One region of the Soonwooa sp. genome, then DNA from elsewhere that is predicted to be linked to it. Evidence: riboswitches for the same ligand, from Rfam matches in the RefSeq annotation. Region 1 holds a riboswitch; each other region holds the start of a gene.
What was found. A riboswitch is a leader RNA that binds a small molecule or an ion and turns the genes downstream of it on or off. The one in region 1 is predicted to bind S-adenosylmethionine.

Region 1 (2,271 bases):
GGTTTTGGATAAAATTTCCCATAAATTGATTATTGCTGATATATTTTCTTTTTATTTAAGCTTTATATAGATGATATTGCTGCTGTAGACGACTATGAAAATGTTATGCAATCATTATATTTGTGACAGACGAGTAATTTTATGAAGCTTAATATTAAAAACGAAACTGGAAGACTAAAATCTGTTGTTTTGGGGCAACCAAATTCCATTGGTGGCATACCAAGATTGGAGGAAAGTTATGATGCAAAATCCTACAATTCTATTCTGAAGAATATTTATCCTAAAGAAGTCGATATTGTTTCGGAGATGACGGCTTTCGAAGAGGTGCTTCTAAAACACAATGTCAAAGTTTATCGTCCAGAAGTTATTGAAGATTATAACCAAGTTTTTGCACGTGACGTCGCTTTTGTTATTGATGATAAAATGATTATTTCTAACATTATCGAAGATCGCGCTGATGAGCAGGAAGCTTATCGTAAAATTTTCGAAAAAGTAGCTTGGCGGAATATCATTAATTTGCCAGAAACTGCTCATATCGAAGGCGGAGACGTGATTGTTTGGGACGATTTCATTTTTATCGGGACTTGTTATAGTCAGGATTACAGAAGTTTTAAAACCGCTAGAACTAACGAATATGCCATCGAAATTCTAAAAGAATATTTTCCAAAAAAACGTATCCTCGATTTTGAATTAAAGAAAAACGATACCGAACCTTATAAAGGAATTTTACATTTGGATTGTACATTTAATCCGATTGGGAAGGATAAATGCATTATTTACAAAGATGGTTTTGTAGACGAAAGCGATTATCAATTAATTGTTGATATTTTTGGAGAAGAAAACTGTTTCCATGTTGATGATCAGGAGATGTTTGAGATGGTTCCTAATGTATTTTCAATTTCGCCAGAAGTGGTTGTTTCGGATAAAACTTTTACAAGAATGAACAATCATCTTCGTGATGTTTGGGGAATTACGGTGGAAGAAATCCCGTACAGAGAAATCTCTAAAATGGGCGGTTTGTTGCGTTGTTCTACTATGCCTTTGGTGAGAGAATAAAAATTTTTCTTGCAGATTCAAAAATTAGTTAATACTTTTGTTTTGTAATTCTGAAATAAGAATTACACTTATCCAGAAAGATGGAGGGAATTGACCCGATGAAATCTTGGCAACCTGCAAATGTAAGGTGCCGCATTCAACCTCAAGATTTGAGGAAAGATAAGTCAGAGACACTTTTTGAAAAGTATTATTAAAAATATTCAAAAAACTCTTTCGACTTGTCGGAAGAGTTTTTATTTTTCCGGCAATTGCTCGACATCTTGGATAAGTTTTTAGTTGATTAACGATTTAAAATTTATACAAAATGAGCAATTTAAAATTCGAAACTTTACAAGTGCACGCAGGACAAACCGTTGACAGAGATACAAACAGTCGCGCAGTTCCTCTTTATCAAACAACTTCTTATACTTTTAATGATGCGCAACATGCTGCGGATCTTTTCGGTCTCAAAGCTTTCGGAAATATCTACACCCGATTAATGAATCCCACAACTGACGTTTTCGAAAAAAGAATTGCCGCTTTGTATGGAGGCGTTGGCGCTTTGTCGGTTTCTTCTGGACACGCTGCTCAGTTTATCGCGATTACTAATATTTTGCAAAATGGTGATAATTTCGTGACATCGCCTTATTTGTATGGAGGAAGTCACAACCAATTTAAAGTGAGTTTTGCAAAATTTGGAATCGAAGCACGTTTTGCAAAAGACGACAATCCTGAAGATTTTGAAGCTTTAATTGATGAAAATACCAAAGCTTTGTATGTCGAGACCATAGGAAATCCGACGCTGAATGTAGCTGATTTCGAGGCTATTGCAGCTGTCGCTGGAAAGCATAACATTCCGTTGATTGTTGATAATACTTTTGGAGCTGGTGGATATTTGTTTAACCCATTTGAGCATGGTGCAAGCATCATTGTTGAATCGGCGACTAAATGGATTGGCGGTCATGGTACAAGTGTTGGCGGCGTTATTGTAGATTCTGGAAAGTTTGATTGGGCAAATGGGAAATTCCCGTTGTTGTCTCAACCATCGGCTGGTTATCATGATTTGGTGTTTACAGATGTTTTTGGTGTCAATTCAGATTTTGGGAATATTGCATTTATCATTAAAGCTAGAGTAGAAGGTCTTAGAGATTTTGGTCCTGCGATTTCGCCGTTTAATTCTCATCAGTTGTTGTTAGGTTTAGAAACTTTATCACTTCGTTTAGAAAGAACAGTTTC
Region 2 (2,271 bases), on a different contig from region 1:
TGTTAAACCGCGATATGCCAACTCTTGATCGGTAAAATAATTCAGTTGATCTTTTGTAAAAGAACTCGGATTTAAAACCGATTGCAACGCAGAAATACTATTAGCAGACTGGATTTTCGACTGCAAATCGCCACCGAAATAGCTAACATCTTGCGCATATTGATGTATTAAATTCACAAAATCTTGTTCACCAGCTGAACCTTTCAATTGTCCAATATTGCTAAAATAAGACGCCAAGTTCACACCATTTTCAGCAGCTCTTTTTTCGATAGCATTATAGGCATTGTAGATAGGATCACTTTCTGTACCTGCTCTTCTTGTTGGTTCACGGAATTGTGAAGACCAAGTTAAATTATAAAAACCGCCTTTGCTGCCGATTTTGTTGCCATAATTCAAGTCCACTTGAAATTGTTGTCCATCATAATTCCCCGTGTGATCGTTAGCAGTCGGTGTCAAATAACCTCCATAATTAAACTGTCCAGTCAATTTTCCAGTATCACGTTTCAATTGCAAGTTGAGCACTCCTGCAATCGCGTCCGATCCATATTGCGCTGATGCACCATCGCGAAGAACTTCGATTCTGTTAAGCGCAAAAGCTGGAATTGCATTAAGGTCTGTCCCAACAGTTCCTCTTCCTGGCGTCCCATTTACATTGATTAAAGCGGAAGTATGTCTTCGTTTTCCATTAATCAAAACTAAAGTTTGGTCTGGTCCCAAACCGCGTAACTGCGCAGGATCCAAGTGATCCGTTCCATCAGCATTGGTCTGAATAGTCGATGTAAAAGACGGCGCAATCGAATTAAGAATTTGGTTGATGTTAGTCTGTGGCAACGACTCTTGCAAACCTTTTAGGTTAAACACATCGACAGGAACAGGACTATCTGCTTTTGATCGTCCTCCACTTCTAGAGCCAACAATCACCACTTCCTCAATATGCTTAGCAGAAGTTGTATCTTTGGGTTTTGCAACTTCTTGAGCTTGAATAGAATAAACTCCTGAAAAGAAAACAACAGCTGTCGTAACAACGACTTGTTTTCCTCGATTAAAATTAATTTTAGATTTCATATTTTAAAAATTTACTTTTAAGTTTAGAGCAAAAAAAACTTCTTCCAGCCAAAGCTGAAAGAAGTTATTATAGACAGGCATCCTAAATACCCGACAAATATCGTATTTCAACTTATTTTTCCTTTTTTCAAAGGCTGAATGTAACACCTTACCATATTTTGGCAGGTTGTTAAGACATCAATGGGTCAGATCCCTCCGTCTTTCTTAATAAGTATGACAACAATTCGCAATCATGCTACAAACTTAGGCAGAATAAATTTTTTGACGAAATTTTTTTAACGTGACAAAAATCACTTCATATATAATAGATTGAAAATCTGACATTTAAAAGACTATTCAAGGCATACGAAGTACAAAAACAAAACTTTAGTTTTACGGATTTCCTTTTTATTTTCCTTTTAAACTTCACTATCTTAGCTTCATTAAATAGGCTTAAAAATGAGCAGAAATACGGATGCCAACCGAAAAGCGCACAAGAAAAAAATCGACCAAAAGAAGAGGAAAACTCAAGAATCCGAAGAAAAACGAAAAGCTAGATTAAAAGAAATTAGAGCCAGTTTTATTGAGAAGGAGAATCAACAACAAGATAGCGAATCATGAAAATTTTACATACTGCCGATTGGCATTTAGGAAAACGCCTAGACCGATTTTCACGATTGGAGGAGCAAATTTCGGTGATGAATGAAATCATCGAAATCGCTGATGAACACAAGGTTAACATGGTAATTATTGCGGGCGATTTGTTCGATAATTTCAATCCAAGTGTTGAGGCGGTTGAACTTTTTTATAAAACTTTAAAACGACTGTCAAACAACGGAAAACGTCCCGTAATCGCCATTGCAGGAAATCACGATTCTCCCAATTTGATTAATGCGCCAGATCCTTTGGCTCGCGAATGCGGCATTATTCTTATCGGACATCCTCAAGCTAAAATTCAAGAATTTGAAGTAGAAAATTTCAAAATTATAAATTCTCTAGAAGGATTTTTAGAATTAAAATTAAATCAGTTCGCATATCCAATTCGACTAATTCATACGGCCTACGCCAATGAAGTTCGGTTGAAACAGTATTTCGGTGAAGAAAAAGAAAAAGCTTTGAACGAAACTTTAGCCGAACATTGGAAAACTATTACCGACGACTTCTGTGATGAAAACGGTGTTAATATTTTGACTACGCATTTATATATGAATAAGCGTGGTACTGCAC
Region 3 (2,271 bases), on a different contig from region 1:
CCTGCGCACCGTACGGAATAATACCTTGGATAATACATGAGAAAATGTCCAATACCGAAGCCATTTTTCGAGGTTCAAACTCATAATGCTCAGAAATTGGTTTTGCAACTTTTCCCGTTATCAAAATCGCAATCGTATTATTTGCAATACAAGCATCAACAAGACTTACCAAAACGCCCATTCCCAACATTGCAGAAAATCTCGATTTTATCGATTTTAAAATTTTATTTAAAAGAAATCGTATACCACCCGCATATTCGATAATTGCAGCTAAACCGCCTGTTAATAAGGATAGAAGGAATATCTCAGTCATCGAAGTAAAACCATTATAACTTTCCTTTGCAAAACTTAACAAGTCCATACTGTTATTTGATAGACCGATAATTCCTGACACGACAACACCAATTAATAAAACGAAAAAAACATCAACGCCTGCAAATGCCAAACCTATAACCAAAATGTACGGAATTAAAAGATAAAAACTGCCGCTTTGTCTAGATAAATCCTGTATTTGGGTAACTTCCGAATTATTAAAAAGTAGAATAAAAATCGTTATTAAAAATGCTGGCGCTGCAATCCAAAGATTAGTTCGGAATTTATCAGACATTTTACTTCCCAAAGATTGTGCAGCAGCAATTGTCGTGTCAGAAATCACCGAAAGATTATCTCCAAACATTGCGCCTGTCAATAGTGACGCTGCGATGAGGTTAACATCGGCGCCACTTTTTGTTGCCAATTCGATAGCGATGGGACCAAGTGCTACAATGCTGCCAACCGAAGTACCGGACGCCAAAGATAAAAACGAAGCCAATATAAAAATACCAAGCGCAATATAATTAACAGGAATATATTCTAAACCTAAATTTACGATAGCATCAACGCTTCCCGACGCTTTAGAAACGGTAGAAAACGCGCCTGCCAAAAGATAAATAACGCACATAGTTAACACATTTTTATCACCCAAACCTTTCAGAAATTCGTCCATTTTTGTTTTAAATGGAAGTTTGATGATTAGAAAAGCAGTGATAATTCCTAGTGCCATGGCAATAGGAGAGGGCAAGGCATAAAAGTCGTTAAGATAAATTCCTGCTCCTAAAAAACTTAGGACAAATACTAAAAAAGGAATCAAGCTGATAAAGCTTTCGCGAGGTTTATGTTCTGTTGTCATACGTCGTTATTTGGCGAAGTCAGCAGAAGATAGTGCAACATTTTTTCCAAAAATTGGCTTATCGTTTTAGCACCTTGCTTGTTTTGCAGGTTGCTACCTCTGCTGAGGTTCGTGATAAAAGTGTGACAAAAATAGGTGTAAAAACTTAAAGTACCAAATCGTTACGAAATCTTAGACCATTTGTTTTTGCCTTTATATTGTCTAATGTAGAAGTTTTTCATGCTTTGATGATTGGGATGGACAAGAAGTGCATCTTTCTCTAAAAGTTGTTCTACAGCGAGTTTCGCCAATTTTATAATTTGCGAATCCGTCATGAGGTTTAACTTTTTAAAATCGACAACACCACTTTGTTGTGTCCCCAAAATGTCGCCTGGACCTCGAAGTTCCATATCAACTTCGGAGATTTTGAAACCGTCATTGGTTTCGCACATCGTTTTGATGCGTTTGCGACTTTCCGCAGAAAGTTTGTCAGACGTCATCAAGATACAATAACTCTGTTCAGCGCCTCGACCAACGCGTCCACGCAGCTGATGAAGTTGAGAAAGTCCAAATCTTTCGGCGCTTTCGATAACCATAACTGAGGCATTCGGGACATTAACGCCAACTTCGATAACGGTTGTTGCAACCATAATTTGTGCGTTTCCCGAAGCAAAATATTGCATCGCTTGGTCTTTTTCATCGGGCTTCATTCGGCCATGAAGCATTGCGATATTATAACTTTTGAAATGGTTAAGAATATGGTCAAAACCATCCTGTAAGTTTTTGTAGTCTAAAGTTTCAGATTCTTCGATTAATGGATAAACGAAATAAACTTGACGTCCTTTTTTTAACTCTTCGTGGCAAAAGTTGTAAACATAAGCGCGGTCTTTTTCGCGACGGTGTGCTGTGACAATAGGTTTTCTACCAACTGGCATTTCGTCAATCACGGATACATCAAGGTCAGAATAAAAACTCATCGCCAAAGTTCTTGGGATTGGCGTTGCCGTCATCACCAAAATATGTGGCGGAATTTTGTTCTTCGCCCAAAGTTTGGCGCGTTGTGCTACACCAAAGCGATGCTGCTCATCAATAATTACCAATCCTAAATTTTTGAACTGTACGAT

Region 2: it holds a riboswitch for S-adenosylmethionine, as region 1 does, so the genes downstream of both, RT037_RS06005 (TonB-dependent receptor plug domain-containing protein) here and RT037_RS00795 (O-acetylhomoserine aminocarboxypropyltransferase/cysteine synthase) in region 1, are expected to answer to the same signal.
Region 3: it holds a riboswitch for S-adenosylmethionine, as region 1 does, so the genes downstream of both, RT037_RS11570 (Na+/H+ antiporter NhaC family protein) here and RT037_RS00795 (O-acetylhomoserine aminocarboxypropyltransferase/cysteine synthase) in region 1, are expected to answer to the same signal.

The regions. Positions count from the first base shown of each region.
Region 1 covers NZ_DAMBQF010000001.1:174,992-177,262, reverse strand. The annotation lists gene RT037_RS00800 (dimethylarginine dimethylaminohydrolase family protein) at 142-1,056, shown strand; SAM riboswitch class I at 1,122-1,222, shown strand; gene RT037_RS00795 (O-acetylhomoserine aminocarboxypropyltransferase/cysteine synthase) at 1,361-2,271, shown strand, end outside.
Region 2 covers NZ_DAMBQF010000007.1:93,393-95,663, reverse strand. The annotation lists gene RT037_RS06005 (TonB-dependent receptor plug domain-containing protein) at 1-1,065, opposite strand, end outside; SAM riboswitch class I at 1,175-1,279, opposite strand; gene RT037_RS06000 (hypothetical protein) at 1,504-1,665, shown strand; gene RT037_RS05995 (exonuclease subunit SbcD) at 1,662-2,271, shown strand, end outside.
Region 3 covers NZ_DAMBQF010000028.1:32,542-34,812, forward strand. The annotation lists gene RT037_RS11570 (Na+/H+ antiporter NhaC family protein) at 1-1,168, opposite strand, end outside; SAM-I-IV-variant riboswitch at 1,199-1,291, opposite strand; gene recG (ATP-dependent DNA helicase RecG) at 1,330-2,271, opposite strand, start outside.